Regions from separate parts of the Rhizobium sp. WSM4643 genome, predicted to be linked through region 1. Evidence: predicted binding sites of a transcription regulator. Region 1 holds the regulator's gene; each other region holds the start of a gene.
The links. The regulator LexA, encoded in region 1, represses DNA repair genes until DNA is damaged. The targets are predictions, from matches to a motif close to TGTTCNNNNTGTGTTCNG.
Positions count from the first base shown of each region.

Region 1 (7,594 bases):
GCCCGCAACGGCCCGATGCGATTCCTGCTGCCGACCGTGCCGCACAACGAAGCGCTGGTGAAGGGTCTGGTTGCCGGCTGGGCCACGCCGCCGGAGGTGGCGGTCGGGCCGGCGCAGAAATGGAAGGCCTTTGCCGAAGCGGATGCGGCGATGGCAGCCTCCGGCACGGTGATCCTCGAACTCGCCCTTGCCGGCGTGCCGACGGTGTCCGTCTACAAGACGGATTGGATCATCCGCCTGCTCGCCCCGCGCATCAAGGTGTGGACGGGCGCATTGCCGAATATCATCGCCGATTATGCCGTCGTGCCGGAATATCTGAACGAGATCGTTCGCGGCGCCAGCCTGGCGCGCTGGATGGAGCGGCTGTCGGCCGACACGTTCCAACTGAAGGCGATGAACGAGGGTTATGATCTCGTCTGGCAACGCATGCAGACCGAAAAGCCACCCGGCGAGCACGCTGCCGAGATCCTTCTCGACGTCTTGAAAAAGAAAAAACCCGATCGTTTCTGAACTGACCGGGTTTTCTTTTGGGATCCTTTGAAGCGATCAGCGCTTTGAAACCGGGATGTAATCGCGCTTCGGTTCGCCGACATAGAGCTGGCGCGGACGGCCGATGCGCTGTTCCGGATCCTCGATCATCTCGTTCCACTGCGCAATCCAGCCGACGGTGCGGGCGAGCGCGAAGAGCACGGTGAACATGGTCGTGGGGAAGCCCAGCGCCTTCAGCGTGATTCCGGAATAGAAGTCGATGTTCGGATAGAGCTTCTTCTCGATGAAATATTCGTCGGTGAGCGCGATGCGCTCCAACTCCATGGCCACTTCGAGCAATGGATCGTCCTTGATGCCGAGTTCGCCGAGCACTTCATGCGTCGTTTTCTGCATGATCTTGGCGCGCGGATCATAGTTCTTGTAGACACGGTGACCGAAGCCCATCAGGCGGAACGGATCGTTCTTGTCCTTGGCGCGAGCGACATATTCCGGAATGTGGTCGACCGTGCCGATTTCCGTCAGCATGTTGAGCGCTGCTTCGTTGGCGCCGCCGTGGGCGGGGCCCCAGAGGCAGGCGATGCCGGCGGCGATGCAGGCGAACGGGTTGGCGCCCGACGAACCGGCGAGACGGACGGTCGAGGTCGAGGCGTTTTGCTCGTGATCGGCATGCAGGATGAAGATGCGGTCCATGGCGCGGGCAAGCACCGGATTGACCACATATTCCTCGCAAGGCACGGCAAAGCACATGCGCAGGAAGTTCGAGGCATAGTCGAGGTCGTTCTTCGGATAAACGAAGGGCTGGCCGATATGGTACTTGTAGGCCATGGCGGCAAGCGTCGGCATCTTGGCGATCATCCGCAGGCTGGCGACCATGCGCTGGTGCGGATCGGTGATGTCGGTGGAGTCGTGATAGAAGGCCGACAGCGCGCCGACGCAGCCGCACATGACGGCCATCGGATGCGCATCGCGGCGGAAGCCGGTGAAGAAGCGGCTCATCTGCTCGTGCACCATGGTGTGGTGCGTGACGCGATAATCGAAATCCTTCTTCTGCACGGTGGTCGGCAGTTCGCCGTAAAGCAGCAGGTAGCAGACCTCGAGGAAGTCGCCATGCTCGGCGAGCTGCTCGATCGGATAGCCGCGGTGCAACAGGACACCTTCGTCGCCGTCGATGTAAGTGATTTTCGATTCACAGGATGCCGTCGAGGTGAAACCCGGATCGTAGGTGAAGGAAGCCGTATTCTTGTAGAGGGCACCGATATCGATGACGCTCGGGCCGATCGTGCCGCTTTTGACAGCAAGGTCGACAGACTTGTCACCGATTTTTATTGTAGCGCTTTGATCCGTCATGCTGATCCTCCGAAATGGCGGTGGCGCCATAAAAGCGCCATAGGGGTTAAGCGTCCTCACCGATAGCTATATGATCGCGAAGCTAATGCCAAGTTACCGTGACGGCATTTTGTGCATTGCGGTATCACCTTTTAGGCACTGCAGCGATGAGCCGCACGCATATCGGAAGCCGATGATTCAACTCGTCTTTTGGCGCTTGCGATTTTCCCTCGTATTTCAATCGATTATGCTTGCCGGATTTGATCGGAGGTTGCATTCTGGCCGCCTTCGCAGCTGGGCTTGGGCGGCACATGCAGGAGTTGACCACAGTCGAATTGCGGCCGGAAGCAGGCGAAGGCCTCGCTGACTCCGCCGGTTTTTCTCCACCTGTCATGGTGACGCGCCCGACAAGAACGCAGTCGACGAGCCCCTTGCGGCACCGGCTGCCGGCAGCAGCCTCGCAATCGCTGCGTATCGGCATGCGCATGCTGAGCGAAGAGGCGGACCACGGCCGTCTGCTGCTGGTCTCGCCTGTCTTCCTCGGTGCCGGGTCAGCCTTCTGGTTTCTTGCGGCATCGGACTTTCCGCTCGTTGCATCGCTGCTCTGCCTGTTGCTGCTGATCGTCGCCGTTCTCATCGCCAGCCGCAGCCGGGCGGCATTGCGGGCAACCCTGCTGGCGCTTGCACTTGTGGCCTGCGGCATGGCCTCCGCGCAGCTCGAGAGCTGGCGGGCTTCGACCGTGATCCTCGATTCCGCCGTCACGACGACGGTGACCGGCCGTGTGGAACGGCGCGAAGGCGACGGTCGCGGCCGGTGGCGCTACATTCTTGCCGTCACCGGTACGGAGGCGCCGGAAGTGAAGCGGTCGCCCGAACGCATAACCGCGATCACCCGCGGCGCAGACGCGCCCTTCGAGATCGGTGATATCATAACCGGCAGGGCGCGGCTGACGCCGCCGGCAGGTCCAGCACTTCCTGAGCTCAACGACTTCTCCTTCGGTGCCTATTTCGATGGCATCGGCGCGAACGGCTTCTTCTACGGCGCGCCGTCGAAGGTCGACTGGCAGGCAGGTCCGCAGGCGGCAAGATCGACGTGGGAAGCTCTGCTCGAAGGGCTCTACCGGCTGCGCAGCGGCATTGGCGACCGCATAAGGTCGATCTTGCCCGGCGACACCGGCGCTTTCGCCGCTGCTCTGGTGACGGACGAGCGGCGCGCCATCTCGAATGAGACGACGGAAGCGCTGCGCCAGTCCGGCTTGGCTCATATCGTCGCCATCTCCGGCCTCAACATGGCGCTGTCGGCCGGTATCTTCTTCGTTGGGTTCCGGATGTTGCTCAGCCTCTTTCCCGGCGTCGCTGAGGCCTATCCGACGAAGAAGATCGCTGCCGCCGGCGCGCTCATCGCCGTGACCGCCTATTTCCTGATCTCGGGCTTTGGGGTCTCTGCCGAACGCGCCTTCATCATGATGGCCATCATGTTGATTGCCGTCTTCTTCGACCGGCCGTCGATCAGCCTGCGCAATGTCGCGCTCTCCGCGCTCGTCATCATCGCCATTTCGCCGTCCGAGGTCTTGGGTCCGAGCTTCCAGATGTCCTTTGCCGCGACATTGGCGCTGGTCTCGGGCTATCAGCTGTGGAAGGACCGGCGCGTCCGCGAAAACGCCTTCTTCAAGCTGCCGATCATCAGGCCGGTCGTTACGGTTGCGGGTTTCTTCGGCGGCGTCTTCCTGACGTCGCTGATCGGCGGCTTTTCAACCGCGCTGTTTTCGATCGAGCATTTTCATCGCCTGACCGCCTATGGCCTGCCGGCAAACCTCGCGACGATGCCGATCATCTCCTTTATCGTCATGCCGGCCGGGCTGCTGGCGATGCTGCTCATGCCTTTCGGTCTGGATGTTTGGGCCTGGAAGGTCGTCGGATTCGGCCTCGATCTGGTGATCGCGGTCGCAAAGACGGTATCCGGCTGGGGCGGCAATATCGACGTTGGCCGCTTGCCCGGCTGGTATTTCGCGGTCGCCGTGGCAGGCTTTCTTCTGCTGACGCTGCTCCGGACGCGACTGCGCCATTCCGGCACATCGATCATCGCAGTCTCGACGCTCATCCTGTTGCTTCTACCGGTTCCCCGGCCGCCGGATCTGGTGATTTCGGAGGATGGCAATCTCGTCGCGGTCGTCGAGGCGGCAGCAATGGCGTCCAACCGTGAACGACCGCCGGATTTCATCTTCGACCAATGGCAGAGAGCGCTGGTCCTGCCGACGCATGATCCGCCGAAGATGCTGGATGGTCCTGCTATCCCGCCGGAGGGAGAAGACCGCCGCGTCAGGCTTTCCCGCGATCAGCAGAACGAGGCGAGGACCGCGATGCGAGCGGCCGCAGCGGCCGGCGACACAAACCGCTTTTCCTGCGTCAAGAAGGCCTGGTGCGCATCAAGGCTTGGCAATGGCCATGTCGTGGCCGTCATCGACAATGCCGCCTATCTCGGCCCGGCATGCGACGCCGCCGATATCGTCGTGACGTCGGTCCGCCTGCGCTTCAACAGCTGCCGCTCAGGTGCGACGCTCTTCACCGGTGAAACGCTGCGCAGGACCGGTTCCGTCGAGTTGCGTTTCACGGGCGCCGGCCTGGAGGTCGCAACCGCATTCGATGCATTGTCGCGGCCATGGATGCGCCATCGCGCCTATGACTGGCGCAGCAATAGTTTTACCGAGCCCGGTCTAGCCAAGGTCAGTGATAGCGGCGAATAAGACCGACGAGCTTGCCCTGAACCTTGACACGGTCCGGCCCGAAAATCCGGGTCTCGTAAGCCGGGTTGGCGGCTTCGAGCGCGATCGAGGCGCCCTTGCGGCGGAAGCGTTTGAGTGTCGCTTCCTCGTCGTCGACGAGAGCAACGACGATGTCGCCAGGACTTGCGGTGCTGCCGTTGCGGATGATCACGGTGTCACCGTCAAAGATGCCGGCATCGATCATCGAATCGCCCTTGACCTCCAGCGCATAATGTTCACCGGAACCGAGCATGTCGGCCGGAACGACGATGTCGTGGGTGTTGTTCTGGATCGCCGAGATCGGAACACCGGCGGCGATGCGGCCCATGACCGGCACGGAGACTGAGTTGCCGTTGTCGGCGACGGGTTTTGCAGGGGCAGGAGCGGCGACCGGCTGTGGCTTGCCGAGGCTGCCCTCGATGACGCTCGGCGAAAAGCCACGCCGCGGTTGGATGCTGGGGCTGTAGGCCTCCGGAAGCTTGATGACCTCGATCGCGCGGGCCCGGTTCGGTAGGCGGCGAATGAAGCCACGTTCCTCGAGCGCTGTAATCAAGCGATGAATCCCGGACTTCGAAGCGAGGTCCAGGGCATCCTTCATTTCGTCGAAAGATGGCGGAACGCCGGATTCCTTCATGCGCTCATGAATGAAAAGGAGAAGCTCCTGTTGTTTGCGCGTGAGCATCGACGTTGTGACCTCGTGATTGAAACAAATCCAGAACAGACACTATATGTTCCATATGTGTTCCGCAAGTAGCTAAATTTCCGTAAAACTTGGCACCAACTCGTCGAGATTCTTATTTTCATTCGCCGGATTGGACACATGTCTTGCATTGAGGGTGGCGCTGTCGCACATCTCTTGCCGATTTGAGGAGGGATATGATGAACACGCATTCCACCAAACCGTACCCGCTGGATCATGTCGTGCTGCCGGTCGTCGACATCGATCTGGCGCGCGAAAGGCTCGGCAAGCTCGGCTTCACCGTTGCCGCCGATGCGCGCCACCCCTTCGGGACGGAGAATGCCTGCGTCTTCTTTGCCGACAAGACCTATCTGGAGCCGCTCGGGATCGCGAGCGTCGAGGAGAGCGAGGCATCGGCGCGACGAGGCAATGTCTTCACCGCTCGCAACCGGGCTTTCCGCTTCCGTTGCGGCGCGGAGGGGCTTTCGGCGGTGGCCTTCGGCAGCAAGGATGCCGGCATCGATCATCAGGATTTCGTCGGCAACGGGTCGAGCGCCGGGGAGATGCTGCAGTTCACCCGGCCGATGACGATGCCGGACGGCTCCGAGACGATTGCCGGCTTCAAGCTGGCTTTTGCCGGCGACCTGCGCGCGCCTGATCTCTTGCTCTTCACCGTCGAGCGTATCAATCCGCTGCCGGCCGACCGCGCCGCGCTGGAGACGCATGCCAATGGCGTGACCGGCATAACGGAGATCGCGCTTTGCGCGCCGGAACCGGCCGCATTCGCTGCCTTCGTCGGCCTTGCAGCGGCGCAATCGGCAGTCGAGAAAACCGGTTTCGGCGTCAATGTCGCGGCGTCGAATGCGAAAATCGGTCTGATGACGCCAGAAGGGCTGGAGGCCTATTTCGACATCGCCGGCTCATCCGCAGATCGCGGCCTGCGCGGCCGGGCAATCCTCTTTGCTGTTGCCGATCTTGCCGTGACAGAAGCGCATTTGGCTGCTAACGGGGTGACATACACGCGCAAGAACAATCGCATTCTGGTGAAGCCCGCGCCCGGGCAGGGCACGCTCTTCGCCTTCGAGGAAACACGATGAGCACTGATACGAATTCCGACGTCAGGGTCGGCGAAGGCCAAGGCCAGGTCACCTTTTCCAATACCGGCCGCCTGTCGCTGATTGCCGGTCCCTGCCAGATGGAGAGCCGCGACCACGCCTTCATGGTTGCCGGCACGCTGAAGGAGCTTTGCGGAAGGCTCGGCATCGGCCTCGTCTACAAGAGTTCCTTCGACAAGGCGAACCGGACCTCGCTCTCGGCCGAACGCGGTATCGGGATCGAAAAGGGCATGGAGGTCTTTGCCGACCTCAAGAAGGAATTCGGCTTTCCCGTCCTGGCCGACGTTCATACCGCCGAACAATGCGCCGAGGTGGCAAAGATCGTCGACGTCCTGCAGATCCCGGCCTTCCTTTGCCGCCAGACCGACCTTCTTATTGCCGCGGCCAAGACCGGCCGCGTCGTCAACGTCAAGAAGGGCCAGTTCCTCGCTCCCTGGGATATGAAGAACGTCCTGAAGAAGCTCAATGCCAGTGGCAATCCGAACGTGCTGCTGTGCGAGCGCGGCGCCTCTTTCGGTTACAACACGCTGGTTTCCGACATGCGTTCGCTGCCGATCATGGCGGCGATGGGCGCCCCCGTTATCTTCGATGCGACCCATTCCGTGGCGCAGCCGGGCGGGCAGGGCGAATCCTCCGGCGGTCAGCGGGAATTCGTGGAAACGCTGGCGCGCGCAGCGGTGGCTACCGGTATCGCCGGCGTGTTCGTCGAAACCCACCAGGACCCCGACAATGCACCTTCCGACGGCCCCAACATGGTCTATCTCAAGGACATGCCGCGGCTGCTTGAAAAGCTACTCGCCTTCGATGCGGTCGCCAAGGCTTGACGTTCAACAGCCTGACATGATCGTGCTATAGGCGAGATCCGAACACGGTCCGAAGGGCTGGAAATTGCAGCATTGTAATTTGCACGCCTTCGACTAAGACAGGTTTCGAACCGACTTATCACCCACCGAGCAGGAAGAACCCATGACTGCAATCACCGATATCATCGCCCGCGAGATTCTCGATAGCCGTGGCAACCCCACCGTCGAAGTCGATGTCTATCTCGAAGATGGCAGCATGGGCCGCGCGGCCGTTCCCTCGGGTGCCTCGACGGGCGCGCATGAGGCGGTCGAACTGCGCGACGGCGGCAAGCGCTACCTGGGCAAGGGCGTCGAAAAGGCGGTCGAAGCCGCCAACACCGAGATCTTCGACGCGATCGGCGGCATCGACGCCGAAAACCA
Region 1 covers NZ_CP104040.1:1,805,746-1,813,339, forward strand. Annotated here, with positions in the region: gene lpxB (lipid-A-disaccharide synthase) at 1-510, shown strand, start outside; gene gltA (citrate synthase) at 547-1,836, opposite strand; gene N1937_RS09220 (ComEC/Rec2 family competence protein) at 2,127-4,559, shown strand; gene lexA (transcriptional repressor LexA) at 4,540-5,259, opposite strand; gene N1937_RS09230 (VOC family protein) at 5,457-6,353, shown strand; gene kdsA (3-deoxy-8-phosphooctulonate synthase) at 6,350-7,195, shown strand; gene eno (phosphopyruvate hydratase) at 7,338-7,594, shown strand, end outside.

Region 2 (7,594 bases), 1.8 Mb from region 1:
TGGACCGATCAGCGCCAATGCATTGATGAGGAAGCAGCGCTTGCCTATAGATGGGCGGTTGAACCCTGAGGGTTAAGAAGATGAGCCTCACCGTCCTGATCACCTATGCCGGAGCGCTGTTCATCGCCGCGGCCATTCCGGGACCCGGGATTACCGCGATCGTTGCGCGTGCGCTCGGCTCGAATTTCCGCGAGACCTTCTTCATGGGTCTCGGCCTGGTGCTCGGCGACATGACCTATCTGACGGCAGTCATTCTCGGCCTGGCCTTCGTAGCGCAGACCTTCACCGAGGTTTTCATCGTCATCAAGATCGCCGGCGCCCTTTATCTCGGCTACATTGCCTGGAAACTCTGGACAGCGGGGCTGCTGCCGCAGGATATCGCGGCACGCAAATCCACCAATATCGGCCTATCCTTCCTCTCCGGCCTGCTGGTGACGCTCGGCAATCCGAAGACGATGCTCTTCTATGTCGCCCTGGTGCCGACGCTGATCGATATCGGCAATATCGGCCTGCGAGATTATGCGATCCTGCTCGCCGTCACCTTCGTGGTGCTGATCGTCGTGCTCGTGCCCTATATGCTGCTTGCCTCGCGGGCCCGCACGATGCTGAAACAGCCGCGCGCCCTGCAGGCGCTGAACCGGGTAGCCGCCGGCATCCTCGCTGGCACGGCCGCCTTTATCGCCACGCGGGCGGCCTGAAATAAACATTCGGCAAGAAACGGTTTTCAAAGGTTTTTTTCTCTCCTGATCGCTCCTCCAGGTCGAACGCGGTCTGGCCTAGACGGGCCTTTGACCCTATTCTCCCCTCGATTTCAGGAGCAGGATTTCAAAGGGAGAGCACCCATGTCGCACAAGCCCGGCCGCGGCCGCATCTATTCTTCGATCACCGAGACCATCGGCGACACGCCGCTCGTGCGCTTCGACAAGCTGGCGCGGGAAAAAGGCGTCGTCGCGAACCTGATCGGCAAGCTCGAATTCTTCAACCCGATCGCATCTGTGAAGGACCGTATCGGCGTGGCGATGATCGAGGGCCTCGAAGCCCAGGGCAAGATCACCCCCGGCAAGACGGTGCTGATCGAGCCGACCTCCGGCAACACCGGCATCGCGCTCGCCTTTGCCGCCGCCGCCAAGGGTTATCGGCTGATCCTCACCATGCCGGAGACGATGTCCGTCGAGCGCCGCAAGATGCTGGCGCTGCTCGGCGCCGAGCTGGTGCTGACCGAGGGACCGAAGGGCATGAAGGGCGCCATCGCCAAGGCCGAGGAACTGGCGTCGTCGCTTCCCGATGCCGTCATCCCGCAGCAGTTCGAAAACCCGGCCAATCCCGAGATCCACCGCAAGACGACGGCCGAGGAAATCTGGAATGATACCGACGGCACGGTCGATATCGTCGTCTCCGGCATCGGCACCGGCGGTACGATCACCGGCGTCGGACAGGTGCTGAAGAGCCGCAAGCCCGAGATCAAGATCATCGCCGTCGAGCCGGCCGATTCGCCGATCCTCTCCGGCGGCAATCCCGGCCCGCACAAAATCCAGGGCATCGGCGCCGGCTTCGCGCCAAAGATCCTCGATACCGGCATCTATGACGAGGTCGTCACCGTGACCAATGACGAAGCCTTCGAACAGGCGCGCCTCGTCGCCCGGCTCGAAGGCGTACCGGTCGGCATCTCCTCGGGTGCGGCGCTGACGGCGGCCATCAAGGTCGGTGTCCGTCCCGAGAACGCCGGCAAGAACATCGTCATCATTATCCCCTCTTTCGCCGAGCGTTATCTTTCGACGGCGCTGTTCGAGGGGCTTGGGAGCTGAATAGCGAATAGCGAATAGCGAATAGCGAATAGCGAATAGCGAATAGCGAATAGGGTGCGAAACGGTTTGCCATTCAGGCAAGCCAATTAGCTAACTATTCCCTATTCGTACTCCTATTCGCTTCTATCCTCACGCCGCCGCCGTCAATCTCTCCCCAGCAATCCGGTAGGAAATCGCTTCGGCGAGATGGATGCGGCCGACGGTCGGTTTGCCGTCGAGATCGGCCAGCGTGCGGGCGACCTTCAGGACACGGTGGTAGCCGCGGGCGGAGAATTTCATCTTCTCGGCGGCGTCGCGCAGCAGCTGCAGGCCGCTGGCATCGGGCTCGGCCAGTTTCTCGATCATCGCAGTCGAGCAGCGGGCATTGGTGCCGATGCCTTTTGCGCCGGCGCTTTCGAAGCGCTCCTGCTGGATCTCGCGGGCGCGGGCGACGCGGCGGGCGACGTCGGCGCTGGTTTCGGCGGCCATCGGCCGGATGAGATCGGCGGCGGAGACGGCCGGCACGTCGATGCGGATATCGATGCGGTCCATCAGCGGGCCGGAGATGCGGGCCTGGTAATCGCTCATGCAGCGCGGGCCGCGGGCGCAGCTATGGCCGGGCTCGCCGGCCATGCCGCAGCGGCAGGGGTTCATTGCCGCGATCAGCTGGAATTTCGCCGGATAGGAGACGCGGTGGTTGGCGCGGGCAATGACACATTCGCCGCCTTCGAGCGGCTGGCGCAACGCATCCAGCGCCTGCGGCGTGAATTCGGGAAACTCATCGAGAAAGAGCACGCCGTGATGGGCAAGCGAGGCTTCGCCCGGGCGGGCGCGTATCCCGCCGCCGACGAGGGCTGCCATGGTGGCGGAATGATGCGGCGTGCGGAAGGGCCTTCGATCGGAAAGCTTGCCGCCGGAGAGCTGGCCGGCGATCGAATGGACCATCGACACCTCCAGCAGCTCGGCGGCCGAAAGTGGCGGCAGGATCGACGGCAGCCTGGCCGCCAGCATCGACTTGCCGGAGCCCGGAGGACCGACCATCAAAAGATTATGACCGCCGGCAGCAGCGACTTCGAGCGCCCGCTTGGCGCTTTCCTGGCCTTTGATCTCGGCAAGATCCGGCAGGTTTGCGGCATTGGCGCGGATCGACGCTTCCGGCCTGGACAGGACCTGCGTGCCGCGGAAATGATTGGCAAGGGCAATCAGGCTGCGCGGGGCGAGGATATCGACCTCGGCGCCTGCCCAGGCGGCTTCGGCGCCGCTTTCGGCCGGGCAGATCAGCCCCTTGCCGAGCGCATTGGCGCCGATCGCCGCCGGCAGCGCGCCTGATATGGCGGCGATCGTTCCGTCGAGGTTGAGCTCGCCGACGACGACAAAATCCGACAGCGCATCGGCGGGAATGGCGCCGAGCGCCGCCATCAGGGCAAGCGCGATCGGCAGGTCGAAATGCGAGCCTTCCTTCGGCAGGTCGGCCGGCGCCAGATTGACGGTCACGCGTTTGGCCGGCAGCGCCAGGCCGGAGGCGTGGAGGGCCGCCTGCACGCGCTCGCGGCTTTCGGCAACCGCCTTGTCGGGCAGACCGACGATCTGCATGCCGACCTTGCCGGGCGCGACCATGACCTGAACCTCGACCGGCACACCTTCGATGCCCTGAAATGCCACCGTACTGACACGCGCGACCATATGCCCATCCCCTTGCCGCAAATTCTACGATACCGCCCGCCGACCCTTGAAGCGCGTCGCATCGATGCGATGCGCTTCAGGTCTTTATTTGATGCATGTCGTGGCCCCAAAACCGTTTCGCACTTTTGGGCGACAGGCATTAAGGCCAGCGGTTGCAATCTGGCATGGACGCCGGAATAAAACAAGAACAATCAAAGAACGTAGTCAGGCATTCGTTGTGACCTTGGTTGCGCTCGGCCGCGGGACCAGAACGGTCATGGGCAGCAGGCTCAGCCGCGCTTGCGCTCGATCGCGTCCCAAAGCAGGCTCGCGATATCGGCGCCGCCGAATTTCTTCACCTCGCGGATGCCGGTGGGCGAGGTCACGTTGATCTCGGTCATATAGTCGCCGATCACATCGATGCCGACGAGTAGGAAGCCGCGTTCCCTCAGCGCCGGGCCGATGCGGTTGCAGATTTCCTGTTCGCGCGGCGTCAGCTCGGTCGCCTCGGCGCGGCCGCCAACATGCATGTTGGAGCGGCTGTCATGCTCGGCCGGCACGCGGTTGATGGCGCCGGCGAATTCGCCGTCGACCAGGATGATGCGTTTGTCGCCCTTGCGCACGTCAGGCAAATATTGCTGGGCGATGAAGGGCTCGCGGAAAAGCTGGCCGAACATTTCGAGCAGCGAAGAGAGGTTGCGATCGTCGCGGGTCGAATGGAAGACGCCGGCGCCGCCATTGCCGTAGAGCGGCTTCAGGATGATATCGCCCATCTCGTCGCGGAAGCGGCGGATCTCGTCGGCATCCTTGGTGATCAGCGTCTTCGGCATCAGGTCGGAGAATTCGGTGACGAAGATTTTTTCCGGCGAGTTGCGCACCCAGGCCGGATCGTTGACGACGAGCGTCTTTGGATGGATGCGCTCGAGCAGATGCGTCGAGGTGATATAGGCCATGTCGAAGGGCGGGTCCTGGCGCAGCAGCACGACATCCATAGTCGAGAGATCGACACGCTCCGGCGCGCCAAGTTCAAAGTGATCGCCCTTGACGTCGCGCAGCACCATCGGCTCGACGCTGGCATAAAGCTTGCCGTCGCGAAAACTCAGGCGCTCGGGGGTGTAATGGAAGAGCCTGTAGCCGCGCGCTTGGGCTTCCAGGCTCATGGCGAAGGTGGAATCACCTGCGATATTGATGCCGGCGACATGGTCCATCTGGACCGCTACATTGGTGATCTTGGCCATTTCCATCCCTCGCTGAATGCCGGACAGATGTAGGTCGGCCAGATATCAAACGCAACGGGCAATCAAGGGCTTCCGGTCGCGGTTTTCAGGCAGCGATGCCCTGGTTGCCGTTGTTGCGCAACATGTTGCGGAGGCGGTAGGCGATCGCCAAGGGCTTCGGGAAGGGCTTGCGCAGGAAGGCGACCTTGCGGACGTAATTGTCGACCCGCCAACTTGCCCAGGTTCCGCCGGCGAAAAAGGCGACGTCGCCGGCGCAGAGCGTTCGTTCGGTGCCGTCCTCGGCGGTGATATGGACCTCGCCTTCGAGGATCATCACCGTCTCGTCCCAGCCGAAATACCAGCGGAATTCGCCCGCCGTGCAATCCCAGATCGCCGTTAGTGACGCCTCGTCATGGCCGCGCGAATGTTCGGCGGTGCGGGCCTGCGGATTGCCGCTGACGATCCAGTCCGGATTGATTGGCGTGGATTTCAGCGGCAGTAGATCGCTCGCATGTGCGACGAAAGACTTGCCGGCCGGCTTCGCCACGGCATACGGCACGGAGCGCGCGGCCGTGGCGACCGCACTTGCAAGCATCAGCTTCCAGGCCATGAAACAACCCCCAATTGTTATCCCTACCGAGGGGGTAGCAGAGAGTCGTAAGAACCTGGTTCACGCGGAAACTAAAAGTTTAACGATCCGGAACTCCAACGGGTCGAAAGGAGGTCAGAAGGCATCAATAAAGTGCCGCGGCAATCGGCCGGGCATAATCGCCACAATGTCGTAACGCTGGGAAAGGCGGGCTTGATCTGCCTGGCGGGCGAGCCAGAGATCGCTTGCCGCCCGGATCCGCTTTTGCGCGGCGATAGAGACGGCATCGACCGCCGCCGCCTCGCCATGGCGGGCCTTGACCTCGACGAAGACGGCGAGATCGCCCTTACGGGCGATGATGTCGATCTCGCCGAGCCGGGTGCGGTGGCGCAGAGCCAGGATGCGGTAGCCCTTCAGCATCAGGAAGACGGCCGCGACATATTCCGACATGCGGCCCCGGCGCAGCGCCTTCCTTCTGATGGCGGTGAGATCACTATCGCCCATCAGCGTTCTTGATCTCCAGCAGGCGCTGGTAGAGCACCTTGCGCGGCAGGCCGGTGAGGCGGGCCGCCTCGGTCGCAGCAGCTGCCGTCGGCATCGATTTCGACAGGTCGGCCAGCATGGCTTCGACATCGGCCGCATCGGTCTCGACCGGCTCCGGCGGACCGATCACGAGGACGATCTCGCCCTTGACGTTTTCCACCTGCTGATAATGCGCCGCAAGGTCGGCAAGCGTGCCGCGGCGGAACTCCTCATAGGTCTTGGTCAGCTCGCGGCAGATAGAGGCGGGCCGGGCGGCGCCCAGCACATCGGCGGCGGCGAGAAGCGTTGCGCCGATGCGATGCGGCGATTCAAAGAAGATCAGCGTCGCGGGTACTGCTGCAAGTTCACCGAGGCGGTCGCGGCGGGCCTTGTCCTTGGCCGGCAGGAAACCGGCGAAAAGAAAGGCATCGTTCGGCAGGCCGGAGCCGACAAGGGCTGCGAGCGGGGCCGACGCCCCGGGAATGGGGATGACGCGGTAACCTGCCGTTATCGCCTGCTGCGCCAGCCGATAACCGGGATCGGAGACCAGCGGCGTGCCGGCATCGGAAACCAGCGCCACCGAGCGGCCGGCTTCGAGCGCCTGCAGCAGCCTTGGGCCAGCCTCATCGGCATTGTGCTCGTGATAGGCGAAGGGACGGTTCTGGATGCCGTAGCGGTCGAGCAGCACGCGGGTGACGCGCGTATCCTCACAGGCAAGCACGTCGGCGCCGGCCAGCGTTTCCAGCGCCCGCAGGGTGATGTCGCCGAGATTGCCGATGGGGGTGGCGACGAGATAGAGCGCCGGCTCCAGCGGCCGTGCCGGCACCGCCATATTGTGCAGGCGGAAGCTTCGCCGGCTGGCGGCGTCCGCTGTGGTTTCCTCAGTCATGCCATTTGCTTTCGTCCAGCCGGCGCGTCGTCGGCATCGAACCCTTATGGGCGAGCCGCACCGCTTCGGCAAGGGTTCGGATTTCTGTGAGCATCGCTCTGGAAAACCGCAAATGCAGGGGCGCCGGCGTCCATGCCTCTTGCAAAGCAATGCTGAAGTCTGCCATTTTGCCCGTCCACTCCCCCGGCTTCAGGCCGGGACAGCATTCTTCGGGTGCTCGACGCGCCCGGACAGTCACGGTCGAAAGCGGTAGCATCCCATGCGTATTACTATTGAGCGGTCAAACCTGTTGAAATCGCTGAACCACGTCCACCGCGTGGTCGAACGTCGCAACACGATCCCGATCCTGTCCAACGTATTGCTCAAGGCCGACGGCCAGAAGCTCGACATGAAGGCGACCGACCTCGACCTCGAAATCACCGAGGCGACCCCGGCAAGCGTCGAGCAGCCCGGCGCCACCACCGTTCCCGCCCATCTTCTCTACGATATCGTGCGCAAGCTCTCCGACGGCTCGGAAGTGCTGCTTGCCACCAGCACCGATGGCGGCTCAATGACCGTGCAATCCGGCCGCTCGAAATTCTCGCTGCAGTGCCTGCCGGAATCGGACTTTCCGGATCTCACAGCCGGCACCTTCACGCATTCCTTCAAGCTGAAGGCGACCGATCTGAAGATGCTGATCGACCGCACCCAGTTTGCGATCTCGACGGAAGAGACCCGTTATTATCTGAACGGCATCTTCTTCCACACGATCGAGAGTAACGGCCAGCTGAAACTCAGGGCGGTTGCGACCGACGGCCACAGGCTGGCGCGCGCCGATGTCGATGCGCCCTCCGGCTCCGAGGGCATGCCCGGCATCATCATTCCCCGCAAGACGGTCGGCGAACTGCAGAAGCTGGTCGATAATCCCGAGGTGACGGTGACCGTCGAGGTC
Region 2 covers NZ_CP104040.1:4,813,972-4,821,565, reverse strand. Annotated here, with positions in the region: gene N1937_RS23715 (LysE family translocator) at 81-698, shown strand; gene cysK (cysteine synthase A) at 843-1,805, shown strand; gene N1937_RS23705 (YifB family Mg chelatase-like AAA ATPase) at 1,935-3,467, opposite strand; gene gshB (glutathione synthase) at 3,737-4,684, opposite strand; gene N1937_RS23695 (cupin domain-containing protein) at 4,770-5,273, opposite strand; gene N1937_RS23690 (YraN family protein) at 5,388-5,756, opposite strand; gene rsmI (16S rRNA (cytidine(1402)-2'-O)-methyltransferase) at 5,746-6,663, opposite strand; gene dnaN (DNA polymerase III subunit beta) at 6,923-7,594, shown strand, end outside.
Region 2: N1937_RS23705 (YifB family Mg chelatase-like AAA ATPase) is a predicted target of LexA. The motif match lies at 3,640-3,657, and genes of this name have one in related genera.

Region 3 (7,594 bases), 1.2 Mb from region 1:
AGCGGCTGATGATCTCGCTGCTGCTCAGTGGCGACATCAAGGAGGGCGTCAAATATGCCAACGACCTGAAAGGCGATCCTTCCGTCGAGCGCATCACCACGATCGTGCGCGGCATGGATGCCGTGCGCCGCGACGACTACAAGACCGCCGAGTCCATCCTGAAATATAAGGGGCCGAACGATCTCGACCGGATGATGAACGACCTGCTGCTCGCCTGGGCCCGCGTCGGCGCCGACCGCGGCAAGGAAGCACTCACCATGGTCGAGAAGATGAAGGGGCCGGACTGGTTCCGCATCTTCCAGAATTACAATGCCGGGGCGATCGCCATCGTCACCGGCGACGTGAAAGCCGCCCGTCAGCATCTGAACGATGCCGTGCTCGACAAGGAAGGCGGCGCAACGGCGCCGGATACCTTCATGCGCGCGGTGATGGCGCTTGCCCGCCTCGAAGCAACACAAGGCAACAAGCAGAAGGCGCTCGACGCCGTTTCCGTCGGCGACAACCTGTTGCCGAACTATGCGCCGCTGAACGCGCTGCGCGACAGCATTGAAAAGAACGAGAAGCAGGAACAGCAGGTCAAGACGGCCGAAGAAGGGGCTGCCGGCGTGCTCTTCTCCGTCGGCGGGGCGCTGAACCGCGACGGCGCCGAGGACATCGTCTCGCTGTACCTGCAGACGGCCAATGCGCTCGATCCGAACAGCGCCGATACGCTGGTGCTGCTCGGCGGCATCGCCGAGAAGCAGAACCAGATGGACCGCGCCATCGCGCTCTACAAGAAGGTGCCGGAGAATTCGCCGATGCGGCGCATCTCCGAGTTGCAGCTCGGTCTTGCCCTTGCCCAGGGCGGCAAGGTGGACGAGGCGCGCAAGCACCTGCAGGCGCTGATCGCCTCCGACCCGAAGGACATCCGCAGTTACCTCGCCTATGGCAGCGTGCTCTCCGACGCCAAGGACTACGAGGCAATGGCCGCCAATTACGACAAGGCCGTCGAAGCGATCGGCCCCATTCCCGGCCGCGCCAACTGGAGCGTCTTCTTCCAGCGCGGCATTGCCTATGAGCGGCTGAAGAAGTGGGACCAGGCGGAGCCGAACTTCCGCAAGGCGCTGGAGCTCAATCCCGACCAGCCGCAGGTGCTGAACTATCTCGGCTATTCCTGGATCGACATGAACCGCAACCTCGACGAAGGTCTCGGCATGATCAAGAAGGCCGTCGACCTTCGCCCCGACGATGGCTACATCATCGATTCGCTCGGCTGGGCCTATTTCCGCCTCAGCCGCTTCGATGATGCCGTCGACGAGCTGGAGCGCGCCGCCCAGATCAAGGCCGGCGACGCGACGATCAACGACCATCTCGGCGACGCCTACTGGCGCGTCGGCCGCAAGCTCGAGGCCGTCTACCAGTGGAACCGGGCGCTCAGCTCCGAGCCCGAAGCTACCGAGATCCCGAAGATCAAGGACAAGGTCGCCAACGGCCTGCCTCCCGCCAGCGACGATGCCAAGGCGGCCGACAAGAAGCAGCCGGATCCGGCGCCCGTCATCCCGCCGCCGGTCGACAAGAAATCCTGACGGGCCATGCCTGACGAGGGCCTGACCGGCGCTTCTAGCGTTTCCGAGGAGGCGCGCGCAAAAATCAATCTGGCCCTGCATGTGACGGGCCAGCGGCCGGATGGCTATCATCTGCTCGATATGCTGGTGACCTTCGCAGATCATGGCGACCGGCTGGGCTTCACGCGGTCGCCGGCCGACGAATTTTTTCTGTCTGGCCGTTTCGGCGAGGTACTTGCCGGCGATGGCGGCACCAACCTGGTGCTGCAGGCGCGCGACCTCCTGCGCGAGGCGATCGGTCCCCTCGCCTTCCCCGTCCGCATCCATTTGGAAAAGAACCTGCCTGTTGCCTCCGGCATCGGCGGCGGCTCGGCCGATGCGGCCGCGACGCTGCGCGGGCTGATGCGGCTCTGGGGCGCGACATTGCCCGAGGAGGCGCTCGCAGCTCTCGCCCTGAAGCTCGGCGCCGACGTGCCGATGTGCCTTGCGAGCCGGCCGCTGATTGCGCGCGGCATCGGCGAAGAGCTCGAACCTGTGCCGGAGCTGCCGGCCTTTGCCATGGTGCTCGCCAATCCGCTGAAGGGCGTCTCGACGCCCGAGGTCTTCCGCCGGCTGGCGGAGAAAAACAATCCGGCTCTGCGCCTGGCACCGAGCCGGCTTCAGACTGCCGACTGGCTCGCCGTAATTGCTGCTGCCCGCAACGACCTGGAGCCGCCGGCGCGCGAACTCGTGCCCGAGATTTCGGAGATCTCGGCGATGCTGCAAGCGAAGGGCGCGCTTTTGACCCGCATGTCCGGTTCCGGCGCCACCTGTTTCGGCATATTTGCGAGCATAACTGCTGCCAAAGATGCGGCGGCAGCTCTTCACGACGTGCGCCCTGACTGGTATTTCCAGGCGACGGAAACCGTTTCGGGAGGCCCATGATGGCAGATCTGGACGAAAAACGGCCCTTCATCGCGGTCGGCATTGCGGTTCTGACTGTCTCGGATACCCGCACGCCGGAGACAGACAAGTCAGGCGACACGCTGGCGGCGCGGATCACGGAGGCGGGCCACAGGCTGGTCGACCGGGGAATTGTGCCCGATGATCGCGAAAAGATTGCCGCGCGAGTGAAGGCCTGGACTGAGAACGAAGATATAGACGTCGTCATCACCACTGGCGGCACCGGCTTTACCGGCCGCGATGTGACGCCCGAGGCGCTGGAACCTTTGTTCGAAAAGCGGATGGACGGCTTTTCCGCCATATTCCACCGGATCTCCTACGAGAAGATCGGCACGGCGACGATCCAGTCGCGCGCCACGGCAGGTGTTGCCAACGCCACCTTCATCTTCGTGCTGCCGGGTTCGCCCGGCGCCTGCCGGGATGCCTGGGACGGCATTCTGAAAGGACAGCTCGACTATCGCAGCGTGCCGTGCAATTTCGTCGAGATCATGCCGCGTCTGGACGAGCACCTGAAACGCGGCGCGACCAAATAGACTGCCTGCAACAGCGGCATCGCCTAAAGCGCGTCGCAATCTTTCAGATTCGCTCCCTGCGCTTCAGGTCGTTGTTTTTACGCATGTCGTTATCGCAAAACCGCAGCACACTTTTGCGCGACATGCGTTATGTCGCAATGCCCGGCAGGACGGGCATCGTGTCCCAGCTATCACCCGACAGCAGGACGCAGCTTATGCCGTGAACATCCGTGACGATGAGTGTCCAGGTGCCGCTTTCGGCGGCATAGACCTCGAGAATGGCGTTCTGGTTGATCAGTCCGACTGCCGTGAGCTTTTCGGCGAAGTTCTTGTCCAAGAAATTGACGATTTCGGGTCGGCCTGCGCAACTGCGCATCATCTGCGATGCTGCCGAATGCGGATGCGCGATCACCATTGTCGGCGATATGACGGCTATGAGGCCGTAGACCATACTGCGTACGCCGTAGACCCTACCGCGTGTCATGACGCACCTCCTTTCGCCGGGAACCCGGCAGAAAAGGAGATTTTGCTGACCTGTTCTGCCGTTCACCGGCATTCCATGGCCATTCCGTTGCGAAGCGAGGCGCTTCGACGGCGCCATGTTTGAATTATAGCGCGAAATCCTATTGGGCGCCATCTTTTGCGCGAACGATGGAGAGGCCGCAACACCTAGCGCGCAGCGCGGGCGACCCAGGAGGGAATGAGTTCACTCGCCAGCCGGCGCGGCTTCTGGCCCTTGACGAATTCGGTGAGCCGCATGCCGCTTTTGGCGATGGCGAGCGCCTGCTTCTTCGGCAGGAGAAAGCCGAGTTCCAGCGGCGGCACGGTCCGGCCGACACGCTGGAAGAACGGGCGCCGGTAACCGCGGGATGCGGTGAAGCGCGCCGGCAGCTTGTTCAGCGCCACATATTCGGCGATCTCATCGATCCAGCCGGCCTGGGGTCTTGCACCCGGCTCGACGAAAAGCAGCCATTCGCCGCGGGCGGCGCGGACGATGTCCTTGATATCCCATTGCGAATGGAAGCGGCAGCCGGCGGCGTCGGCCACCCGCGAGGTGCCGTCGCGCGAGCCGTGATCGAGCACGACCACATCGCTCACCAGCCCCTCCACCGCGCCCGCCACCAATACCGATAAAGTCTGTGCCAGCTCAGATTCCTGATCCTGACATTCGAGAACAACTGTCAACATTGACTATTTATAATGCGCCGCACAAATTTTTGCCAGCGCCGTTTTCCTCATTTTGTTCTTGCACTGTTCTCGTTTTGCGGATAGGAATTTAATCAGCAAAACGAGCGGGAGCGATGGCTTTCCGCCGCGGGAGAATCCGATGAGAGAGCAGTCCCTGGCAGGGCAGACCGCATTCGCGCCTGCCAATACGGCAGATATTGCCGATGCGATGATCGTTTCCTCCGGTCTGAGGGTCGAGGTCGATCGGCGGCGTGGGCGCGGCGCGGGACTGAACCCGACAGGTCGGTTCGAAGCGCAGCAGCGCGAGACCGTCGACGACGGCTGGCAGACGTGGGAAGAATTGCCGCCGTTCAAGACGGAAGTGCAGGTCGAGAAACCGCGCACGGCGATCACCCGTAACGAATCGCCGGACATTTCCTTCGACCGCTCGATCAATCCTTATCGCGGCTGCGAGCACGGCTGCATCTATTGTTTCGCCCGGCCGACACACGCCTATATGGGGCTTTCTGCGGGGCTCGATTTCGAGACGAAGCTGTTTGCCAAGCCCGATGCGGCAAAACTCTTGGAGCGGGAACTCGCCAAGCCCGGCTACAAGGTGCGGGTGATCGCGATCGGCACCAATACCGATCCCTATCAGCCGATCGAGAAGGAATGGCGCATCATGCGCGGCATTCTTGAGGTGTTGAACAAGGCGAACCATCCAGTTTCGATCGTCACCAAGTCGGCGATGATCCTGCGTGATCTCGACATTCTGCAGGAGATGGCAAGCAAGAATCTGGTGCGTGTCGGCATCTCGGTGACCACGCTGGATCGCAAGCTTGCCCGGACGATGGAGCCGCGTGCCGCCACGCCGCCGCGGCGCCTGGAGACGATCCACACGCTGGCCGAAGCAGGCATCCAGACGGCTGTGATGGCCGCCCCGCTCATCCCGGCGCTGAACGACCACGAGCTGGAGCGCATCCTCGAATCGGCCAAGGCTGCCGGTGCTGCCGAGGCGAGTTATGTCATCCTCAGACTGCCGCTCGAGGTCAGTCCGCTGTTTCGCGATTGGCTGTTGCAGCATTATCCCGATCGCTACCGGCATGTGATGTCGCTGGTGCGCTCGATGCGCGGCGGCAAGGATTATGACGCCGAATTCGGCAAGCGCATGAAAGGCGCCGGTCCCTATGCTTGGCAGATCGCCCGGCGCTTTGAAATGGCAGCCCGGCGTTTCGAGCTGACGCGCCGCAGCGTGCCGCTACGCGACGATCTGTTCGTGCCGCCAGACGGCAGCGGCGTGCAACTATCGCTGCTCTAACCTTTTGTTTCCACGCAATTCCGGCAAAACCGCTTCGCGCTTTGTCTGGAATTTCCTCTAACCTTTTACGCCATTCCGGACGGAAAACCGCTGCACACTTTTCCTGGAATTTCCTCTAACCTTTACGCAATTCCGGACGGAAAACCGCTGCACACTTTTCCTGGAATTGCTTCTAGCTTGCGCATCGGCAGCTCGACAAAACCGCCCTGTTTTCGAGCCCCGAGCGCAATTCCCGCGGATGGCCCTGACCGCCACCATCCGCCGGAGCGTCCCCGGCCGCCGCCCTGATCCGGGGACTTGCGGGCAATCGGGTTGGCGTGCGAGGTTCAGCCGCATGAAACCTCGCACGCCACCCGATTCTCCCCTGCTTTTCGACACGGTTCCGCTCGTGCCGGATTTCCGACTGGAACTCAAAGCCCGCAAGGCCGGCCATTGGCCGGTCGCCGGTGCCGACGAGGCAGGCCGCGGGCCGCTGGCGGGACCCGTCGTGGCTGCTGCCGTCATCCTTGATCCCCGGCGCATCCCTGAGGGTCTGAACGATTCCAAGCAGCTTTCGGCGCAACGGCGCGAGGAACTGTTCGTGCAGATTCTGGCAACTGCGACCGTTTCCATCGCCTCCTCCAGTTCGACGCGTATCGACGAGACGGATATCCGCAAGGCAAGCCTCGACGCCATGCGCCGCGCCATCTGCAGCCTCGCCATTCCGGCAAGCTACGTGCTGACCGACGGCCTCGACGTGCCGCCCGGCCTCGATTGCCCCGGACAGGCCGTGGTCAAGGGTGATGCCCGCTCGGTCTCGATCGCCGCCGCTTCGATTGTCGCCAAGGTGACGCGTGACCGGATGATGGCGCGAGCGCATAAGGTATTTCCGGATTACGGCTTTGCCGCGCATGTGGGCTATGGCACGGCGCAGCACCGCGCCGGCATCGAGAGACACGGCCCCTGCTCGCTGCACCGGATGAGCTTCAGGCCGTTGCGCAAGGTCGAAGATGGTCCTGAGACGGATGAACTGCTTTCCGAATAGATCGCCCACAGAAGACCTGGCAAATGAAAAGCCCGCGGTATGCTCTGTGAAAGGGGCGCGAGGAACGGAGAGGTCGCGACATGTCCTCTCCTCCCCAGCGGGGAGAAGGTGCCGGCAGGCGGATGAGGGGGCCGCACGGCAATCACGCTCCCACTTACCTATCCGCCGCGACGGCAACGCCATGTGTCCCAGCGCCCTGAACACGTCGAGACGATGCCAGCCGGGCGGGAAGCGCGCATCGGCATTGTAGGAAAAATCGGATTCGCGGCCCCCTCATCCGCCCTACGGGCACCTTCTCCCCGCTGGGGAGAAGAGGGAATCGAGACGTTGCGGCATGTCCCTTCGCCCTGTTTACAACGGTTCGAAGACGGCTCGAGAAACGTGATTCGACCCAGGCGAAGGTGGCGATGCCGGTTCAACGGTACCGCATTGTCCTCGGCCCCAAGCCGAGTAAAGACCAAGCCTTGCCAGCAAAAGAAGAGGCCGGGACATGCCCGGCCTTCCTCTCAATCTTTTTCAAAGTTGCTTAGTTCAGCCGCGTCTTGACCTGGCCGACGGCATTGCCGAAGAGCTCGGACTGAACCTTGACGTCGGCCCGCTTGGCAAGCACGGTTTCGGCGGCCGCGATTGCGAGATCGACGGCGGCGGAACGCACCGCCTTCATCGCCTCGACCTCGGCCTGCTTGATCTTCTGCTCGGACAGCGCCGTGCGATTGGCGACGAATTCTTCCGTCTTCTTCTTCGCTTCGGCAGTCAGCATCTCGGCTTCGCGTTCGGCGGCGGCAACGATGTGGGCCGCTTCGGCTTCAGCTTCCTTGCGCTTGCGCTGGTATTCGGCGAGCAGGTGCTGGGCCTCTTCGCGCAGACGCTTGGCTTCGGCCAATTCGTTGCGAATCTGGTCGGCGCGGTCGTCGAGCGACCGTGCCATCATGCCCGGAACCTTCAGGTAAACGACCAGCGCCAGGAAGAGGACGAGGCCGACAAAGGCGAAGAAAGTCGCATCAAAGGCAAATTCCATCGATCAAGCCTCCTTCTTGGCAGCCGCGACGGCGGCGGCGACATCGGCCTTGGCGACGGTGCCGCCGAT
Region 3 covers NZ_CP104040.1:570,887-578,480, reverse strand. Annotated here, with positions in the region: gene N1937_RS02835 (tetratricopeptide repeat protein) at 1-1,565, shown strand, start outside; gene N1937_RS02830 (4-(cytidine 5'-diphospho)-2-C-methyl-D-erythritol kinase) at 1,572-2,468, shown strand; gene moaB (molybdenum cofactor biosynthesis protein B) at 2,468-3,019, shown strand; gene N1937_RS02820 (hypothetical protein) at 3,147-3,482, opposite strand; gene N1937_RS02815 (glycosyltransferase family 2 protein) at 3,668-4,186, opposite strand; gene N1937_RS02810 (PA0069 family radical SAM protein) at 4,326-5,483, shown strand; gene N1937_RS02805 (ribonuclease HII) at 5,818-6,507, shown strand; gene N1937_RS02800 (F0F1 ATP synthase subunit B) at 7,034-7,525, opposite strand; gene N1937_RS02795 (F0F1 ATP synthase subunit B) at 7,529-7,594, opposite strand, start outside.
Region 3: N1937_RS02810 (PA0069 family radical SAM protein) is a predicted target of LexA. The motif match lies at 4,240-4,257, and genes of this name have one in related genera.

Region 4 (7,594 bases), 1.6 Mb from region 1:
GTCGAACAAGAGTGTCGACGACCTGCATAGCATCCACCGGGCATTGGCTGCCGCTTCGTTCTGATGCAGGAGCCTGTTTACGATCCCTGCGCCTGCGGGGACCGCATGCCGTGACGTGAACAAGGAAAAATCAAGCTTTCTCTGGCTGGCTCTGGCCAACGGAAAGGAGAAGATGAAGAACTTTCTGGCCTCATTGCAGCTGCAAAAAGACAATCCGACGCTTCTGACGGCGCAGTTCCGGGCCTTGTCGTCGCAGATCCCCATTCTCTATGTCCTGCTGATCATCAACGCTCTTGCGGTGGCGATCACCCACCTCAAATCCGCCCCCCTTTGGCTCTCGCTCTACATTCCTGTGATCTTGAGCGTCGTCTGTGTCTTCCGTCTCTGCTGGTGGGAGATCCGGGGCAAGGAATACGTCACCGCCGAGCGGGCCTACAGGCTGATGAAGGTGACGATATCGGGGGCCGGCATGCTGGCTGTTGCTTTCGGCGGCTGGGCGATCGCGCTCTACCAATATGGCGATGCCTCCCAGCAGGGGCAGATCGCTTATTTCCTCGTCGTGACAGGCATTTCCTGCATCTTTTGCCTGATGCACCTGCCGATGGCGGCGGCGCTGACCACGGTCATCACCTTCTCGGCCATGATTGCGACCTTCATGTTCTCGGGCAATCCCGTTTTCGTCGCGACCGCCATCAGCGGCATCTTCCTGATCCTGCCCTTCCTCAGGGTGATCAACAGCTATTTCCAGAATTTCGTCGGTCTCGTGCAATTGACCGAGGAGCTGAAGCAGAAGCAGGCGGAGGCCGAGGAACTGAACCTCGTGAACAGCCGCAACGCCCTGCATGACCAGCTAACCGGCCTTGCCAACCGCCGCAGCTTCTTTCTCTCGCTGGAACAACGGCTGCAGAAGAATCCGTCCGCGCCGCCCGTCCTCGGCATTCTCGATCTCGATGGCTTCAAGCCCGTCAACGACGTCTTCGGCCATGCTGCCGGCGATCTCGTGCTCAAGGAGACGGCCCGCCGCTTCGTCGCGCTGGTCGGCGAAGAGGGCATCGTCTCCCGTCTCGGCGGCGATGAGTTCGGGATCATCTTCCCCTGCTCGATGACACGCCAGGCGATCGCCGATCTCGGTCAGGCGCTCTGTGCTGCCGTCCGCGACCCTTTCGAAATCCCCGATGGCTCGGTCCGCGTCTTCGGCTCCTGCGGCATCGTCTATCCCGATATCGGCACATATACCGCCGAGGATCTCTACGAGAAAGCGGATTTCGCCCTCTACCAGGTCAAGAGCAAGCGCAGCAGCGGCGTCGAATTCTTCTCGGCCGAGCACGAGAAGATCCTGACGCAGCGCCACCTGATCGAACTCGAGCTGCAGGCGAACGATTTCGCCAAGGAATTGAAACTCGATTATCAGCCGATCGTCGAATTGAAGAGCGGCCGCGTCGTCGCTTTCGAGGCGCTCGCCCGCTGGGACAGCGCCCGCTTCGGCCGTATCAGCCCGGACGCCTTCATCCCCGCTGCCGAGCGCACGGCGGTCATCGGCCGCATGACACGCATCCTCTTTGCCAAGGCGCTCGAAGCGCTGGCGGTCATTCCACGGCATCTGAGCCTGTCCTTCAATCTCTCGGCGCGCGATATCTGCGACCACGAAACGTCGATGGCGCTGCTCGCCATGATCACCCGCTCCGGCATCGATCCCAGGCGCATCGAATTCGAGATTACCGAGACCGCACTGCTCTCCGATTTCGACACCGCCGACCAGGTGATATCAATGCTGCGCGCTGCCGGCATCTCGATCGCGCTTGATGATTTCGGCACCGGCTATTCGAGCCTCAGCCATATTCATCGTCTCGCCTTCGACAAGCTGAAGATCGACAAGTCTTTCGTGATGAATTTCGATCGCGACGCCCGTTGCATGAACATCACCCGCTCGGTCGCCAATCTCTGCCAGAATCTCGGCATTGCCTCCGTCGCCGAAGGCGTCGAAAGCGAAGAGATCGCCGAGGGATTGAAGGCGATGGGCGTTCGCCTGGCGCAGGGCTATCATTTCTCGCGGCCGCTGCCGCTGGAACTTGCCATCGATTACGCCGTCCGGTGCGAGGCCGAAGCCTCCGCCCGCAATTCGCTGTCTGCCTGAACCAATCTCCCGACCGGACTTGAATCGACTGGAGCGAAGCTACGTCGTCGTCTATTCATGGTCGTAACAATGAGGTGAACCATGCAAGGCGAAGTCATCATCGAACGGCGAGGGACTGCGGGCGTCATCCGGCTCAACCGGCCGCGGGCGCTGAACAGCCTGACCCTGCCGATGATCCGCACGATCACTGCCGCCCTTCATGATTTTGCCGATGATCCCGAGGTGGTAAACGTCGTGGCGACGGGAGAGGGCGAACGCGGCTTCTGTGCCGGCGGCGATATCCGCGCCTTGCATGAGAGCGCCCGCGCCGGCGATGGCCTTGCAGGTACCTTCTGGCGCGAGGAGTTCCGCCTCAACCATCTGATCGCCTCCTACCCCAAACCCTATGTCGCGCTGATGGATGGCATCACCATGGGCGGCGGCGTCGGCCTGTCCTCGCACGGCCGCCACCGCATCGTCACCGAGCGCACGCGGCTGGCCATGCCCGAAACCGGCATCGGCTATGTCCCGGATGTCGGTGCCACCTGGCTGCTGCCCCGTGCGCCGGGCGAGGCCGGAACATGGCTGGGCCTGACAGGGCTCGATATTGGTGCGGCCGATGCGATCCACGCTGGGCTTGCTGACCTTCAGATCGCCTCGTCGCGGCTAGGCGAGGTGGTCGACGCTCTCTCCGGCCTGCCGCGCGCCAGCTCATCCGGCGATGTCGATGCCGTGCTGCAGGCGCTTTCTGAGCCTCAGGGAGAAAGCCGGCTCAAGCAGAACGCGACGACGATCGATCGCGCATTTCGTTTCGACAGCGTCGAGGAGATCCTGGCAGCACTCGCCGAGGAGGAGGGCGACTTCGCCGCCGAGACGCGCCGGGTGCTGCTGACGCGTTCACCGACCAGCCTGAAGCTCGCTTTGCTGCTGCTGAGAGCCGGCCGCCGCAGTACCTCGCTTGCAGAATGCCTCGGCCGTGAGCTCGGCGCCTGTCTGCAGATGCTCGATAATCCGGATTTCTTCGAGGGCATCCGCGCCGCCGTCATCGACAAGGACCGCAACCCGCAATGGTCGCCGGCGTCAGTCGAGGCTGTGGAGTCAGCAAGGGTCGAGGAATTCCTGAAACCGGCCGAGCCGCCGCTTTCACTCTGAACGCTAGTCAGTTATCGCCACATGCCGCGCATGCGGGCGCCGACATCGATGCGCACCTGCCGCGCCTGCGCTTGAGCGGCCTCCGATTTTCCCTGCGGCCAGCTGCAGGCTTCGAAGAACTGCAGCAGGGTCGCGGGAATGAAGCGGCTGCGAGAGGCATAGACGTGCCGGTCGCCCTGCGAGTTCTGCCCATAGGTGAAGAAGCGTTGCGGCACGACGAGGTCGAGACCATCCCGGGCGCGTGTCATAGCGACATAGAGCAGCCGGCGTTCCTCTTCGATTTCGGCGGTTGTTCCGACGGCGAGATCGCTCGGTATGCAGCCGTCGACGACGTTCAGCATGAACACCCTCGTCCATTCCTGGCCCTTGGCGGAATGGATTGTGGAAAGGATGAGGTAGTCCTCGTCGAGAAGCGGCACGCCCGCCTGGTCGCTGGTCGCATCCGGCGGATCGAGGGTGAGTTCGGTCAGGAAACGCTCGCGCGAGGCATAACCGCTAGCGATCTGCTCGAGCTGCAGCAGATCGGCCTGCCGGGTCGCTGCGTCCTCGTGCAGCCGTTCGAGATGCGGCGCGTACCATTGCCGCGCCAGGCCGATTTCCGCCGGCCAGCCGGCCTTGCCGGTCTTCAGCTCCTGCAGCATCGAAACGAACATTGTCCAGTCCTCGCCCGAGCGCGGCGGCGCCGGCATGGCAGCAAGAGCAGAAATCGGACTGGCATCCTCGGCCATCAGGTCGAGCGTCTTCTGCGCCGTCGACGGCCCGACGCCCGGCAGGATCTGCATCAGCCGGAAGCCCGCCACCCGATCGCGCGGGTTCTGCGCGAAGCGAAGGGCGGCCAGCATGTCCTTCACATGCGCGCTGTCGAGAAACTTCAGCCCGCCGAACTTGACGAACGGAATGTTGCGCCGGGTCAACTCGACCTCCAGCGGCCCGCTGTGATGCGAGGCGCGGAAGAGCACGGCTTGCTGCTTGAGCGTGAGGCCATCCTCGCGATTGTCGAGCACCATGTCGGTGATGTAGCGCGCCTGCTCGGCCTCGTCGCGCACCGTGACCAGGCGCGGCCGCTCGGACGATTGCCGCTCGGTCCAGAGGTTCTTGGTAAAGCGCTCCGAGGCGAGATCGATAACGGCGTTGGCGGCGGCGAGGATCGGCTGCGTCGAGCGGTAATTGCGATCGAGCGTGACGATATTGGCCGCCGGGCTGAAGGCGGCGGGAAAATCGAGGATATTGCGCACCGTCGCCGCGCGGAAGGAGTAGATCGACTGCGCATCGTCGCCGACGACGGTCAGCCCCTGGCCTTGGGGCTTCAGCGCCAGCAGGATCGAGGCCTGCAACCGGTTGGTATCCTGATATTCGTCGACCAGCACATGGTCGAAGCGGCTGCCGATATCCTCGGCAATGACAGTCTCGCCGACCATCTGCGCCCAGTAGAGCAGCAGATCGTCGTAATCGAGCACGTTCTGGCTCTGCTTGGCCTCAACATAACAGGCGAAAAGTTCGCGCAGCTGTTTCTCCCACGCCGCGCACCAGGGAAAGACGTCCCGTAGCACGAGGTCGAGCGTGGTTTCCGAATTCACCGCCCTGGAATAGATGGCAAGGCAGGTGCCCTTTGTGGGAAAGCGGCTTTCCGTCTTCGAGAAGCCGAGGTCGTGCCGGATCAGGTTGATCAGATCGGCGCTGTCTTCGCGGTCGTGGATGGTGAAATCGGGATCGAGGCCGATCTGCTGGCTATAATCGCGCAGCAGCCGCGCGCCGATGCCGTGGAAGGTGCCTGACCAGGAAAGCGCATCCGCCATGACGCCCGCATTTGCACCAAGCACATCGCGGCAGATGCGCTCGACACGCCGCGCCATCTCGGCGGCTGCCCGACGCGAGAAGGTCATCAGCAGGATGCGGCGGGGATCGGCCCCCTTGACGATGAGATGGGCGACCCGATGCGCCAATGTATTCGTCTTGCCGGAACCGGCGCCGGCAATGACCAGCAGCGGCCCGGCAATATGGCTGCCGTCGATGAGCGTACCGTGCTCGACGGCCATGCGCTGCTGCGGATTGAGCTTTTCGAGATACATCCAGCCGTCCGGTCGGGCTCCCGCAGAATCACTGGGGAAAGATTAGATGTTCCTTGAATGTTCGCGATTGCCGTCCCTGTCAAGCGATCTGGCGCGCAAGCAACATCTCAGTCGGGGAAATCCGGACCGATCTCGCGCCGTACCAGCTTCAGGCTGCGGTCGGGCTGAAGGATATAGGTTTCCTCAACGCGCTGGCCCGTTCCGTTGTAAAACTGGTTGTAGACGACGCTGCCGACCGGCGATTTGGTGAGCTTCGTTCGCGGCTGGCCGCCATAGGTGATGCTGCCCGGAATGGGTTCCAGCGCCGGCCTATCGGCCGAAGAGCAACCGGCAAGCAATGCCCCGGCAAGCAAGGCGGGCAGAAGCGCTTTCATCGTCATCATCCCTCATTCGACTGCAGCCAGATATGGAAGCCGCGGCGCCTTTCGCCAAGGATCGTCCATGCCAGGGTCCACGGGAAATAGCCCAGCGCACCGCAACGAAATGCTTTGCCGAGGCGTTAACGGATATCAACTGACATCAGGAGAGGCCACTGTGCTCGGCTTTGCAGCATTCACGAACCATGAGGAATCCGGCCGTCAGGATCACAGCGACGCGGCGACACGCGCCTCGGTGGAGAGCGCCCTTCATGCAGTCGACGATATCGAAGTGGCGGAAATCATCGTCGACATATCGGGCTCATATGTAATCCTGGAAGGTTTCATACGCCGGCGGGGTGATGTCGAGCGGGCGATCGAGATTGCCGAGAGCGTCGTCGGCCGAGGCTATGTGCGCAGCCGTCTGCTGCGACGCTGAAATCGCAAGATGGGTGCCCCGGCTCTCTGCTCACCTGTCCTTGCGATGCATGAAGGGAACCAAGTGCTCTCCAGCGTGTTGAAATGCCGGATCTAAACGCTGGAGACCCTCATGTCGTTGCTTCTTCGCCTTTGGGCAATCACCTTGATTTCAGGCAGTGTCTTTGCCAGCTCCGCCTACGCCTCGCTGGAAACCGGCACAAATTATTCCGCTTTGCCGAAGGACCAGATCGCCCTCAACGAATATACCGGGGCCATCGCCTGCACGCCGGCAGAGCCTCAGTATTTGCCTTCCTTCATCCGCGCATCGGATGGCACGATCATCGGTGTCGGTTATATCGAAGTGGAGAGTGAGGGCGGCGCGGACTGCTGAGGCGTCCGCTGTGCTCAGACGAGGCTCGCCTGCGTTTCCGCAGAGGTGACGAGCCTCTAACCATCATCATGATGGCTGGTCGTCTTCTATTGATGCAGCTGTACCGGGCGCAACGCCCTTTGCGCCGAAATCCGGCACGCACTTGTTGCAGGGTTAAGCTAAAATTAAAGCATTGTCCCGTTCCGGCACGCTCGCGCGCCAGAAGGCGAAAATCGCCCCGAAATTCCTTGCCGAACTGCTAATGCAGCTTCAGCTTCGCCTCTTCGGCGGCCGCCAGAAACTCGGCTCTTGCCTCTTCCACGCTCTTGCGCCCATCGAGCGCCGCCCGGCAGGCACTACGAGCCTTGATATAACGAAGCCCGCGCATACTCGGCCAGAGATCCGCCAGGCACTTCAGCGCATCGAACGGCCCATTGACCGTTCGCGCATCGGCACCTTCGAAACCAACCTTGACCGGGCTGTTCCATCTTTCAGTTGCCATCGACACTCCTCCACGATTTTCGACAGAAACGAAGTGCAGCATCTCCCAGTTCCTCCGGGGAGACTTTGCGATAGTTACTCTAGCGTGATTTTTGCGGTCAACAATAGTGAATCGTTGATTGCTGATGAGACGAAATGTCTGCCTGCGGGTGAGGTTGCGTGCGCACGCAGGCCAAGAGGAATTTTTATCGGTCGCAAATAAGTTGTATAGCGCCGGCGCGCTGCCGTCGCTACCATGTTCGGCAAGCTGAGGGGGCTCCGACATGGTTTTAGATCGAAAATTGATCCAGGCTGCTTTTCTCTGCTCGGCGCTATCTATGCCGGCTCTCGCGCACGGTGCAGCGATATCAGCCGAAGAGGCTTTCCTGACGCGTATTTCTACTGAGTTTGTTCCGAGAATGCAGCGGAAATATATGGACCGTGCCATCTGCCGCATTGTGTGTGCGATAGACATAGCTGCCTTTCGCGCAAGTTTGCTGTTAGCAGAGTCGTTAGAGCAATGGTATGTGGAAGGTATATCTGACGGAGTTCCGAAGGTAACTGTCGATCTGCTTGAACGGTGGGAGTTGTCGCTGTCCATGCCTTATTATCTCGACGTAACCGAAATTCCCGA
Region 4 covers NZ_CP104040.1:249,267-256,860, forward strand. Annotated here, with positions in the region: gene galE (UDP-glucose 4-epimerase GalE) at 1-64, shown strand, start outside; gene N1937_RS01225 (putative bifunctional diguanylate cyclase/phosphodiesterase) at 173-2,134, shown strand; gene N1937_RS01230 (enoyl-CoA hydratase/isomerase family protein) at 2,216-3,265, shown strand; gene N1937_RS01235 (ATP-dependent helicase) at 3,277-5,334, opposite strand; gene N1937_RS01240 (hypothetical protein) at 5,442-5,708, opposite strand; gene N1937_RS01245 (BON domain-containing protein) at 5,869-6,129, shown strand; gene N1937_RS01250 (hypothetical protein) at 6,241-6,501, shown strand; gene N1937_RS01255 (DUF982 domain-containing protein) at 6,740-6,982, opposite strand.
Region 4: N1937_RS01235 (ATP-dependent helicase) is a predicted target of LexA. The motif match lies at 5,382-5,399, and genes of this name have one in related genera.